DNA from 3 places in the Streptomyces sp. NPDC058662 genome. Region 3 is predicted to be linked to each of the others. Evidence: riboswitches for the same ligand, from Rfam matches in the RefSeq annotation. Region 3 holds a riboswitch; each other region holds the start of a gene.
The links. Region 3 has a riboswitch for cobalamin ahead of ACFWUQ_RS11155 (ribonucleoside-diphosphate reductase subunit alpha). Riboswitches for the same ligand answer to the same signal wherever they lie in the genome.

Region 1: linked by a shared signal. The riboswitch ahead of ACFWUQ_RS17135 (cobalamin biosynthesis protein) and the one ahead of ACFWUQ_RS11155 (ribonucleoside-diphosphate reductase subunit alpha) in region 3 are both predicted to bind cobalamin.
Region 2: linked by a shared signal. The riboswitch ahead of ACFWUQ_RS06195 (ABC transporter substrate-binding protein) and the one ahead of ACFWUQ_RS11155 (ribonucleoside-diphosphate reductase subunit alpha) in region 3 are both predicted to bind cobalamin.

The regions. Positions count from the first base shown of each region.
Region 1 is NZ_JBHXRU010000042.1:21,450-25,570, reverse strand. It holds gene ACFWUQ_RS17140 (cobyric acid synthase) at 1-1,158, opposite strand, end outside; gene ACFWUQ_RS17135 (cobalamin biosynthesis protein) at 1,155-2,201, opposite strand; cobalamin riboswitch at 2,237-2,393, opposite strand; gene ACFWUQ_RS17130 (hypothetical protein) at 2,508-2,729, opposite strand; gene ACFWUQ_RS17125 (anion permease) at 2,755-4,020, opposite strand.
Region 2 is NZ_JBHXRU010000009.1:77,101-81,221, forward strand. It holds gene ACFWUQ_RS06190 (FecCD family ABC transporter permease) at 1-1,076, opposite strand, end outside; gene ACFWUQ_RS06195 (ABC transporter substrate-binding protein) at 1,073-2,062, opposite strand; cobalamin riboswitch at 2,107-2,246, opposite strand; tRNA gene ACFWUQ_RS06200 (tRNA-Trp) at 2,338-2,414, opposite strand; gene ACFWUQ_RS06205 (glycoside hydrolase family 18 protein) at 2,673-4,007, shown strand.
Region 3 is NZ_JBHXRU010000022.1:39,695-43,815, reverse strand. It holds gene ACFWUQ_RS11170 (carbon starvation CstA family protein) at 1-606, shown strand, start outside; gene ACFWUQ_RS11165 (YbdD/YjiX family protein) at 603-800, shown strand; partial or broken gene ACFWUQ_RS11160 (Uma2 family endonuclease) at 853-1,197, opposite strand; cobalamin riboswitch at 1,342-1,475, shown strand; gene ACFWUQ_RS11155 (ribonucleoside-diphosphate reductase subunit alpha) at 1,640-4,045, shown strand; gene ACFWUQ_RS11150 (ribonucleotide-diphosphate reductase subunit beta) at 4,045-4,121, shown strand, end outside.

The sequences.
Region 1 (4,121 bases), on a different contig from region 3:
CGCCAGGGTCTTCTCCGCCTCGAACCGCACCCGTACGGGCAGCAGTCCGAGACCCGCCACCGAGCCGGCCCGCGACTCGACCTCGTCCTCGATGTGCTCGCCCAGCACCTGGAACCCGCCGCAGATGCCCAGCACCGGGCGGCCCTCGGCGGCCCGCCGCGCCAGGGCGTCCGCGAGACCGCGCTCACGCAGCCAGGCGAGGGCCTTCACGGTGCCCCGGGTGCCGGGTACCACCACCAGGTCGGCGTCGGCCAGTTCCTCCGCCCGGTCCACGAACCGCACGACGACGCCCGGCTCGGCGGCGAGGGCGTCCACGTCCGTGAAGTTCGACATCAGCGGGACCGCGCACACCGCGACCCGCAGCACGTCCTCGCCGACGGGCGGCGTCACCGCGGACTCCCGCACGGCGCCGCGCAGCGAGACCCGCAGGCCGTCCTCCTCGTCGATGCCGAGGCCGTGCCGGAAGGGCAGCACCCCGTACGTCGCCCGGCCCGTGAGACCGCGCAGCATCTCCATGCCCGGCTCCAGCAGGGAGACGTCGCCCCGGAACTTGTTGACGAGGTAGCCGCAGACCAGCGCCTGGTCCTCGGGGGACAGCAGCGCCGTCGTCCCGAAGAAGGAGGCGAAGACCCCGCCCCGGTCGATGTCGCCGACGACGACCACCGGGAAGCGCGCGGCCCGCGCGATCCCCATGTTCACGATGTCGGTCCGGCGCAGGTTGATCTCGGCCGGACTCCCCGCCCCCTCGCAGATCACGGCGTCATACGTGCCCCGCAGCTGCTCCAGGCAGTCCGTGACGATGCCGAGCAACTGCTCCTGGCGGCCCCCGTGGTAGCCGCGGGCGCTCATCTCGCCCACCGGTTTGCCCAGCAGCACCACCTGGCTGCTGCGGTCGCTGCCCGGTTTGAGCAGGACCGGGTTCATGAGCGCGGTCGGCTCCACCCGGGCCGCCTGCGCCTGCATGGCCTGCGCGCGCCCGATCTCGGCGCCCTCACGCGTCACGAAGGAGTTCAGCGACATGTTCTGCGCCTTGAACGGCGCCACCTTCACGCCGCTGCGGGCCAGCCAGCGGCAGATGCCCGCCGTGACGACGCTCTTGCCCGCGTCCGACGTCGTTCCCGCGACGAGCAGTCCGCCGCCGCGCTTCGCGCCGTTCATGCGCGTCCTCTCCTCGTCGTACCGGAAGCCGCCGTACCGGAAGCCCATGTGGACGCCGCTCTGCCGGTAGCCGCCGTGGCCGACGCCGCCGTACCGGCCGCCGTCGCGCGCGCGAGCGTCAGCCGGGCGGCCGCGCAGGCCGCCAGGGCCAGCCAGGTCACCCGCCGCGACAGCCGCACCGCGCGCTCGATGTCGGCGACCTCCACCGCCCGCCCCCGCGCGCCGTTGAGCACGGCCCGGTGCTCGACCCGGCCCCCGTACGCCAGGGTTCCGCCCAGCCGTACGCCGAGGGCCCCCGCGAAGGAGGCCTCCACCGGGCCGGCGTTCGGGCTGGGGTGCGCGCGGGCGTCGGCGCGCCAGGCCCGTACGGCACCCCGCCGGTCGGGTCCGGCCAGGACGGCGGCCAGCGCCGTCAGCCGGGCGCCCGGCCAGCCCGCCAGGTCGTCGAGCCGGGCGGAGGCCCAGCCGTAGCGCAGGTAGCGGGGGGACCGGTGGCCGACCATCGCGTCCAGGGTGTTCACCGCCCGGAAGGCGAGCAGCCCCGGAACCCCGGCGGCCGCGCCCCACACGAGGGCGCCGACGACGGCGTCGGAGGTGTTCTCGGCGACGGACTCCACGACGGCGCGGGCCATCTGCTGCTCGTCCAGGGACTGCGGGTCGCGTCCGCACAGGTGGGGCAGCCGCTGCCGGGCGGCCTCGGTGTCGCCGGAGGCGAGCGCCGCGCCGACGGCCCGCGCCTCCCGGCCCAGCGAGGTTCCGCCCACGACGGCCCAGGTGGCGGCGGCGGTCACGGCGACACGGACCGCGGGCGGCGCGGAGCGCACGGCACGGGCGCCGAGCGCACCGATCGCCGTCGCGCCCCCGACGCACACCAGGGTGTGCAGGACGCCCCGGGCGCGGTCGTCGCGCCACAGGGCGCGCTCCACCGCGGCGGCGGCTCGTCCGAAGGCGGCCACGGGGTGCCCTCGGCGCGGATCCCCGAGGATCCGGTCGCCGATCAGGCCCGCCGCGGCGCCGTACGCGAAAACGCGATCGGCACGCATGGTGGCAGGTATGTCCTCACTCAGGGTCCGCGCCCTGGTTCGACGTGTCCGGTGGCGAGAGTTCCTGGCTCCCGGGGCTCACGCGTCGCGTGCGCTCCCCGGTGACAGTGGCGGGACCGCGCCGGAATCGCACCGGACTTCCTCTCCATGCCGCCGTATTGGCTCGGGCAGTCCACCACGCACCGAGAACGCCCGTCAACTCGCCGTTGACCTGCGGCGAGGGAGCCGGCGGGCATGCGAAAGCTCCCCCCGGGAAGAACCCGGGGGGAGCTGCCTCGGCGCATGCGGTCCGCGCCGCCGCGCGGGTCAGGCGACGATCAGGTAGATCCCGTAGCCCACGGCCGCCGCGACCAGCGCGAAGCAGGCGTACGCGCCGCTGCGGGCCAGGGTGGCGGCGCCGCCCTGCTCAGTGGCGGCCTCGTGCTTGGACAGGCCCACCAGGCCCAGGGTGAACAGGGCCACGAGGGCGACGGTGGCGGAGAGGCTGACCCCGAAGACGGAGCCGAGTGCTGCCCAGTCGATCTTCATACTGCCGTTCCTCTGTCTGTCTCGGTCAGACCGCGGCGGCCGGAGCCGCCGGGGTCGTCGTCGCGGCCGGGATGGTGGCCCGCAGGTCCTCGTCGGTCACGGCGGCGGTGGTACCGGCCGCCGCGGTCGGCGGGACGGCGACGGCGGCCATGGCCGTGGTGACCACGCCCGCCTCCTCGGCGCCGACCGGCTGCACGTCGTTGACGTTGTGGTGGTCGATGACCTGGCGGCGCGAGATGAGCCAGATGGCGAAGCAGGAGCCGACCAGGAAGACGGTGACCGCGGCGATCCCGATGTCACCGGTGCGCATGACCAGCTCGGCGCCCGCGGCGACCAGGGCCGCCGCCGGCAGCGTCAGGCCCCAGGCGATGAACATGCGGGTGGCGGTGGACCAGCGGACCACCCCGCCCTTGCGTCCCAGACCCGAACCCATGACGGCGCCGGAGCACGCGTGGGTGGTGGAGAGGGAGAAGCCGAGGCTCGACGAGGCCAGGATGACGCTGGCGGCAGAGGTCTGGGCGGCGAAGCCCTGCTGCGGCTGGAGGTCGGTGAGGCCCTTGCCCATGGTGCGGATGATGCGCCAGCCGCCCAGGTAGGTGCCCATCGCGATGGCCAGACCCGCGGAGACGATGACCCACACCGGCGGGTTGGCGCCGGCGGGCAGGGCGTTCCCGGCCACGAGGGCCAGGGTGATGATGCCCATCGTCTTCTGCGCGTCGTTGGTGCCGTGCGCGAGGGAGACGAGGCCGGCCGAGGCGATCTGACCGGTGCGGTAGCCCTTCGCGGAGGTCTTCTCGCCGACCCTGCCGCCCAGCTTGTACGTGACCTTCGCGGCCAGCATCGCGGCCAGACCGGCGACGAGCGGCGCGGCGATCGCGGGGATCAGCACCTTGGTGACGACGACGCTGCCGTTGACCGCGCCGATGCCGGCGGAGGCGACGGCGGCCCCGATCAGGCCGCCCATCAGGGCGTGCGAGGAGCTGGAGGGCAGGCCGACCAGCCAGGTGACGAGGTTCCAGAGGATGGCGCCGACCAGGGCGGCGAAGATCACTTCCGGCTGGATGCCCTCCTCGTTGACCAGGCCCTTGGAGATCGTCTTGGCGACCTCCACGGACATGAACGCGCCGACGAGGTTGAGCACGGCGGACATGGCCACCGCCGTCTTGGGCTTGAGGGCGCCGGTCGAGATGGTGGTGGCCATCGCGTTGGCCGTGTCGTGGAAACCGTTCGTGAAGTCGAACACGAGAGCGGTGATGATCACGATCCCGAGGAGAAGCGTTATGTGCTCCATTTACCCAGGCTTCTGTTTGACGTCAGTGGCTCGGCGACCGTAAGCAACCTGGATGAACGGAAGATGAACTGACACGGGCCGACCGGTGTACTGGTCCGGCG
Region 2 (4,121 bases), on a different contig from region 3:
ATCCACAAGAAGAACGGCCCCCCGACGAGCGCGGTCACCACGCCGACGGGGATCTCCTCGGGTGCCGCGGCAGTACGGGCGAGCAGGTCGGCCAGCGTCAGGAACACCGCCCCGCCCAGTGCGGACACCGGCAGCAGTGCGCGGTGTCCGGCTCCGACGACCATCCGGGCGGCATGCGGAACCATCAGGCCCACGAAGCCGATGGCCCCGCTGTACGCGACGAGCACGCCGATGACGAGGGAGGTGAGGACGAAGACGGCCGCCCGGAAGCGCGCGGTGTCCAGCCCCAGCGTCTGCGCACCTTCCTCCCCGGCGAGGAGCAGGTCGAGCGGCCGGGCGAGGGCGACCAGCAGACCGGTGCCGAGGAGCAGCGCGGCGGCGGGCAGCGCCAGTTCGTCCCAGCGTGCTCCGCCGAGGCCCCCGAGGGTCCAGAAGAGCACGGTCCGCAGCTGGTCCGGTTGGGCGGCGAGGACGAGCACCAGGCTGGTCAGCGCGGACAGGACGTACTGCACCGCGACCCCGGCGAGGATCAGCCGGCCGGTGGTCAGGGATCCGCCGCGGCGGGCCAGCGCGTAGACGGCGACGAGCGCGGCCAGGGAGCCGGCGAAGGCGGCGAGCGGTACGCCCAGCTGTCCGACGACGGCGAGGGCGCCCGTTCCCGCCCCGAGGACGATCACGAGGACGGCTCCCGCCGAGGCCCCGGAGGAGGCGCCGAGCAGGAAGGGGTCCGCCAGCGGGTTGCGCACCAGCGCCTGCAGCACGGCGCCCGCGACGGCGAGCCCCGCGCCGACGACGGCGCCCAGGATGACGCGCGGCATCCGTACGTCCCACACGATGGAGGCGAACGCTCCGGTGGGCCGTCGGCCCGACAGGCCGCCGAGGACGATGTCGACGACCTGTCCGGGCGCGATCCGTACGGGCCCCAGCGCCAGGCCCGCGACCGCGGACCCGACGAGCGCGGCGGTGAGCAGGAGGAGCACCGGGACCGGTGTGAGCCCGCCGCCGCCCGCCGGGGCGCCGGGCGCGGCGGGCGCGGCGGTGGATTCGCGGGCGGCGACGGACGGACCGGGCCTCACGCGGCGTCGGGGTGCAGCTGACCGCCCAGTGACTCGACGGCGTCGGCGACCCGGACTCCGAGCACGGCAGAGGAGAGCGGCAGGACGACGAACCGCTTGTTCTTGACGGCGGGAACCTCCGCCAGGGCCGGGTCGTTCATCAGGCGCTGCTTCTTGGCCTCGACGGTGGTGCCGCCGTAGTCGTAGATGAGGACGACCTCGGGCTTGCGCTCGATGACCTTTTCCCAGGCCACGTCGCCGAAGGTGTCGTCGAGGTCGGCGAACACGTTGGCGCCTCCCGCGAGGGAGATGATCTCGGTGCCGATGCCCTTGCCGCCCGAGGTGAAGGCGGATCCCTCGCCGGAGTCGTAGACGAAGACCGCCGGGCGGGCCCGGTCCTTGACCCGGGCGGTGACGGCGTCGATGCGGCGCTGCTCCTCCTCGATGAGCCGCGCGCCCCGCTCGGGCACGCCGAAGGTCCGGGCGACCTCGGTGATCTCGGTCTTGAGCTCGTCGAGGCCGACGGGGCCCGGGGTGCAGTACTCGATGTTGAGGCGGGTGTTGATCCCCGTCCTGCCGAGCCCTTCGCGGTCGCGGCCCTGCGCCTTGTCGAAGGCGCTGGAGTAGCCGCCGTACACGAAGTCCGGGTCGGCGCCCAGCAGCACCTCCTTGGAGGGGTACTCCTCGGCCAGCACCTTGATCTTGTCGTAGGCCGGCCGGTAGGCGGGCAGCACGGCGTCGTCGAGGTAGGCGGAGCCGGTGATCCGGTCCTCCAGTCCGAGGGCCAGCAGCACCTCGGTGGCGTGCTGATTCATGGTCACGGCGCGTTGCGGCGGAGCCTGATAAGTGGTGCTCACACCGCAGTTGACAACCGTGTACGGGAATCCGGGCGCGGCGGCCGCGTCGGCGGCCGGCTTCCCCGGCCCCGGCGAGGTGCCGCAGGCGGCCAGGGGCAGCAGGAGCGCGAAGGGTACAAGTGCGCGCAGAGCGGCGCGGGAACGCGACATGGCGAAGCCTCTCCGGGGGATCCGCGTCCCCTGGTCGACGTGAAGAGCGTGAAGAGGCGGTGCGTCAGTGTCTGACTCCCGGTCTCCCGCACGGGGAGAGCCGGTCACAGTGGCGGGACCGCACCGGATTCGCACCGGTTTCCTGTCCTGCACCGCCAGGGCAATGCGCCCCAGCTTGCCATACGTTCGGGGCCTGCGGCCCGGCCGGCCCCGGGAACGGCGAAGGCCCCCGTCGGCGGGACTTCCCGCGGACGTGGGCCTTCGGCTGTCCTGTGTGGCAGGGGCGGCAGGATTCGAACCTGCGGCCTTCGGTTTTGGAGACCGGCGCTCTGACCAGCTGAGCTACACCCCTTCGGCGAGACCAACCATGACACGGCGCGGCCCGAAGATCCACTCAATTCGCCGATCAACCGGGTGGAAAACGCCGATCCGGTGCGGACGCGGATTCTTTCGGTCGACCGGTCAACCCGACCTCGGCGCGGGCCGAGGGCGTGCCGTCCGACCTGGCACTTTCGACCGCCCCCTTGACCACTCTGGTCCAGACCAATAGTTTCCGGCGTGCACCGCGCACGCGCTCACGCCCCACTCCCCGCATCCGCAAAGGAAGTCCATGCGCCGCAGCATGCTCGGCAGGCTGGTCATCGCCGCCTGCTCCCTCTCCCTGCTGACCGCCTTCGCACCCGCCGCGGGCGCCTCGCACGGCAAGGCGCCGGGCGGTCACGACCGCTCGTACAAGAAGGTCGGATACTTCACCCAATGGGGTGTGTACGGGCGGGACTTCCAGGTCCAGGACCTCGACGCGAACGGCTCCGCCGGCAAGCTCACGCACATCAACTACGCCTTCGGCAACGTCAGTCCGGAGGGCAAGTGCTTCACCGGCAGCATTCCCGGTGAGGCCGACGCGTGGGCCGACTACGGCCGCCCCCTCGACGCCGAGAACTCCGTGGACGGGGTCGCGGACACCTGGGACCAGCCCCTGGCGGGCAACTTCAACCAGCTGCGTGAGCTCAAGGCCAAGCACCCCGGCCTGAAAGTGCTCATCTCGCTCGGCGGTTGGAGCTGGTCCACCCACTTCTCGGACGCCGCGCTGACCCCCGCCTCCCGCAAGGCGTTCGTGGAGTCCTGCATCGACCTCTACATCAAGGGCAACCTGCCCCAGGACGGCACCCGCGGCGGCGCGGGCGCGGCCGCGGGGGTGTTCGACGGGATCGACCTCGACTGGGAGTGGCCCGGTTCCGCCGGTGACGCCGACACGAAGTTCCGCCCGGAGGACAGGCGCAACTTCACCGCGCTCGTCAAGGAGTTCCGCACCCAGCTCGACGCGTACGCGAAGACCCGGCCGAAGAAGACCGCGTACGAGCTGACGGCCTTCGTGCCGACCGCTCCCGCCAAGATCGACGCGGGCTTCGACGTCCGCCGGATCATGCGCGACCTCGACTTCGTGACCCTGCAGGGCTACGACTTCCACGTCTCCGGCGAGCCGGTCACCGCCCAGCAGTCCGCGCTCCGCGCCCGCGACGACTTCAGCGTCCAGGGCACCGTCGAGGCCTGGCAGCGGCGCGGCGCGCCCGCGCACAAGCTGGTGGTCGGCCTGCCGTTCTACGGGCAGGGCTGGACCGGTGTCAGCGGCGGCGGCGACGGGATGGGGCAGCCCGCCACGGGCCCCGCACCGGCCACCTGGTCCGCGGGGTACGAGGACTACAAGGCCCTGAAGCAGCTGGCCGAATCGGGGACCTACGAGCTCCACCGGGATGTGCGGGGCGGCCATGCCTGGCTCTTCGACGGCACCACCCTGTGGACGTACGACGACCCCCAGGTGTTGCGCTCCAAGACGCGCTACATCCGCGAAGAGGGCCTGGGCGGCGCCATGTTCTGGTCCCTGGACGCGGACACCGCCGACGGCGAGCTGATGACGGCCGTCGACCGGGGCCTGCGCGGCCGCTGACCGGCGCGGTCACCGACCGCGCCGCGCGCACCAGCCTGAACCGCCCCACCCGCACCACCCGCGCCACTTGCCCCACCCGCACCACCCCCGACCGGCGCCGCCGGGCCGCGACGC
Region 3 (4,121 bases):
ATCGTCGTCGGCGGCTGGGGCTACTTCCTGTGGGTCGGCATCAAGGACCCGCTCGGCGGCATCAACCAGCTCTTCCCGCTGTTCGGCATCGCGAACCAGCTGCTCGCCGCGGTCGCCCTCGCGGTCTGCACCACGCTGCTGGTCAAGTCCGGGCGCCTCAAGTGGGCCTGGGTGACGGGCCTGCCGCTCGCCTGGGACGTGTCGGTCACTCTCACCGCGAGCTACCAGAAGATCTTCTCCGAGGACGTGAAGGTCGGCTTCTTCGCGCAGCGCGAGAAGTACCAGGCGGGCATCGACGCGGACAAGGTGCTGCCGCCCGCCAAGACCATGGACGAGATGCACACCGTCGTCACCAACGCCACGGTGGACGGCGTGCTGTCGGCGCTGTTCGCGGTCCTCATCATCATCGTGCTGATCGACGCGGCCCGGACGTGCTTCAAGGCCATCGCCCACCCGCAGTCGGTGAAGCTGTCCGAGGTCCCCTGGACCGAGTCGAAGATCATCGCCCCGGCCGGTCTCATCCCGACCGCGCAGGAGCGCGCGGAACTCGCCGCCGCCGGCCTCGACCCCAACGGCGGCCGGGTGAAGGAGCCCGCGGCCTCATGAGCACGCTGCGCGGAGTCCTGGCCAAGACCTGGTTCTACCTGCGGGAGTTCTCGGGGGAGGCGGCGTACGACCGCTACGTCGCCCACACGCGCTCCCACGACCCCGACGCGGAGGTCCTGACGCGCAGGGCCTTCGAACGCGCCCGCACGGACTCCCGCGAGGCGGACCCCCGCGAGGGCTTCCGCTGCTGCTGAACACACCCGCGACGAAGGGCCCCGCCGGATCCGGCGGGGCCCTTCCGGTCTGTCAACGCACCCAGTCCTTCAGGGGCTCGGTTCGGAGCGTGACACCGACCGGATCGGGGAGCTCCACATCCTTGCCGAAGGGCACGGTCCTGACCGCCTCGTAGCAGTGGCCGTCGGGCTCGCTGTGGACCACGACCTGGCACGCGGTCCGGTCGATCAGCAGATAGACCGGAATGCCCGTCTCCGCGTAGGCGCGAGGCTTCTCCCGCCGGCCGCGGCGGTCGGTGTCCGAGTCCCACGAGGTCACCTCGACGACCATGAGGACAGGACTCGGATCGACCCACTCACCCTGCCCGGCGAAGGCTTCGGCGGGAGCCAGCGCGGCGTCCGGGATCGCCCGGCCTCGGTGAGCATGTGCGGCCGGTCGATCATTGCGGTCACGGAGGGCTCGCCTCCTTCGACGGTCTGCTTCGACCATAGCGGAGAGGTACGTCACGCGAACGCCGCGTCGCGTCCGACACAACATGTGGGGGCCAACGCAGACACCCGCCCCCACATGTATGCTCAAGGCTGCTGTCGCCGCAGGGGAATCCGGTGCGAATCCGGAACTGTCCCGCAACGGTATGAGATGCACCGATCAGTGCATCGCAAGTCCGAAGGCCTGCCGACAGCGCGCCCGGCTCGACCGAACCGGGCGTCGTACGTCCGGGCCTCGCGGTTGGGCCGAGGGACGCCATGCGGTGCACGTACTGCCTGCCCTGTCCGGGCCGACGCGTGCCCAGGCCCGCATGCGCCCGCTCGCGCGCCGATCCGACGAGGACCGGACCGAGCGAGGGAGAGCTCCCCCCGTGACCATCGCGCCTGCCGCACCGCGCTCCGAGTCCGCCGGCACCGAGACCGCGGCCGAGCCCGGGGGGCCCGGGGCCGCGCTGCTGCGCACCCTGACCGAACTCACGGCCGACCTCCCCGACACCGACCCCGGTCGGGTCGCCGCCGCCGCGCTGCGCGGCCGCAGCGCCGCCGCCGACGAGGCCGAGCTGCGCGGACTGGCCACCGAGGCCGCCGCCGGGCTCATCTCCGAGGACCCCGCGTACTCCCGGCTCGCGGCCCGGCTGCTGACGCTGGCCGTCGCCGACGAGGCGGCGGGCCAGGGCTCCACCTCCTTCTCCGCGTCCGTCGAGGTCGGCCACCGCGAGGGGCTCATCGCCGACCGCACCGCGGAGTTCGTCCGCACCCACGCGAGCCGGCTGGACGCGCTGGTCGAGCACACCCTGGCCGAGGGCGCCGACGACCGTTTCGGCTTCTTCGGCCTGCGGACCCTGCACAGCCGCTACCTGCTGCGCCACCCGATCACCCGCCAGGTCGTGGAGACCCCGCAGTACTTCATGCTGCGTGTCGCCTGCGGCCTCGCCGAGGACCAGAGCGTCCAGGCCGTCGAGGAAGTCGCCTCGCTGTACCGGCTGATGAGCCGCCTGGACTACCTGCCGTCCTCCCCCACCCTCTTCAACTCCGGCACCCGGCACCCGCAGATGTCCTCCTGCTACCTGCTGGACTCCCCGCTGGACGAGCTCGACTCGATCTACGACCGCTACCACCAGGTCGCACGCCTGTCCAAGCACGCCGGCGGCATCGGCCTCTCGTACTCCCGCATCCGGGCCCGCGGTTCGCTGATCCGGGGCACCAACGGGCACTCCAACGGCATCGTGCCGTTCCTGAAGACCCTCGACGCCTCCGTCGCCGCCGTGAACCAGGGCGGCCGCCGCAAGGGTGCCGCCGCCGTCTACCTGGAGACCTGGCACGCGGACATCGAGGAGTTCCTGGAGCTCCGCGACAACACCGGCGAGGACCAGCGCCGTACGCACAACCTGAACCTCGCCCACTGGGTGCCGGACGAGTTCATGCGCCGCGTGAACGCCGACGCCGACTGGTCGCTGTTCTCCCCCTCCGACGTGCCCGAGCTCGTGGACCTGTACGGCGACGACTTCGACGCCGCGTACCTGAAGGCCGAGGCCGCCGGCCTCGCCAAGAAGTCCATGCCCGCCCGCGACCTGTACGGCCGGATGATGCGCACCCTCGCGCAGACCGGCCAGGGCTGGATGACCTTCAAGGACGCCTCCAACCGGACCGCGAACCAGACCGCGCTGCCCGGCACCGTCGTCCACTCCTCGAACCTCTGCACCGAGATCATCGAGGTCACCAACGACGGCGAGACGGCCGTCTGCAACCTCGGCTCGGTCAACCTCGGCGCGTTCGTGCTGCCGGAGTCCGGCGAGATGGACTGGGAGCGCCTCGACGAGACCGTCCGCACCGCCGTGACGTTCCTCGACCGCGTGGTGGACATCAACTTCTACCCGACCGAGCAGGCCGGCCGCTCCAACGCGAAGTGGCGCCCCGTGGGCCTGGGCGCGATGGGCCTGCAGGACGTGTTCTTCAAGCTGCGGCTGCCCTTCGACTCCGCCGAGGCGCAGGCCCTGTCCACGAAGATCTCCGAGCGGATCATGCTGGCCGCGTACGAGGCCTCCTGCGACCTCGCCGAGCGCAACGGCCCGCTCCCGGCCTGGGGCGAGACCCGCACCGCCCAGGGCGTGCTGCACCCGGACCACTACGGCGTCGAGCCGACCTGGCCGGAGCGCTGGGACGCCCTGCGCGCCCGGGTCGCGACCTCCGGCATGCGCAACTCCCTGCTGCTCGCCATCGCCCCGACCGCGACGATCGCCTCCATCGCCGGCGTGTACGAGTGCATCGAGCCGCAGGTGTCCAACCTCTTCAAGCGCGAGACGCTGAGCGGTGAGTTCCTCCAGGTCAACGCCTACCTGGTGGACGAACTGAAGGAGCTCGGCGTCTGGGACGCGCAGACCCGCGAGGCGCTGCGCGAGTCCAGCGGCTCGGTCCAGGGCTTCGGCTGGATCCCCGCGGAGGTCCGCGAGCTGTACCGCACCGCGTGGGAGATCCCGCAGCGCGGCCTGATCGACATGGCGGCGGCGCGCACCCCGTACCTCGACCAGTCCCAGTCGCTGAACCTGTTCCTGGAGACGCCCACCATCGGCAAGCTCAGCTCGATGTACGCGTACGCCTGGAAGAAGGGTCTGAAGACCACGTACTACCTGCGCTCGCGCCCGGCGACGAAGATCGCCCGCGCGGCGTCGGGCGCGGCCGCCGTCCCGGCCGCCGCCACCGCCCTGCCGCAGGCCGTCGAATCCGACGCGCTGGCCTGCTCCCTTGAGAACCCCGAGTCCTGCGAGGCCTGCCAGTAATGAGCTCCACCCAGAAGAACCTGCTCGACCCGGGCTTCGAACTGACCCTGCGTCCGATGCGCTACCCGGACTTCTA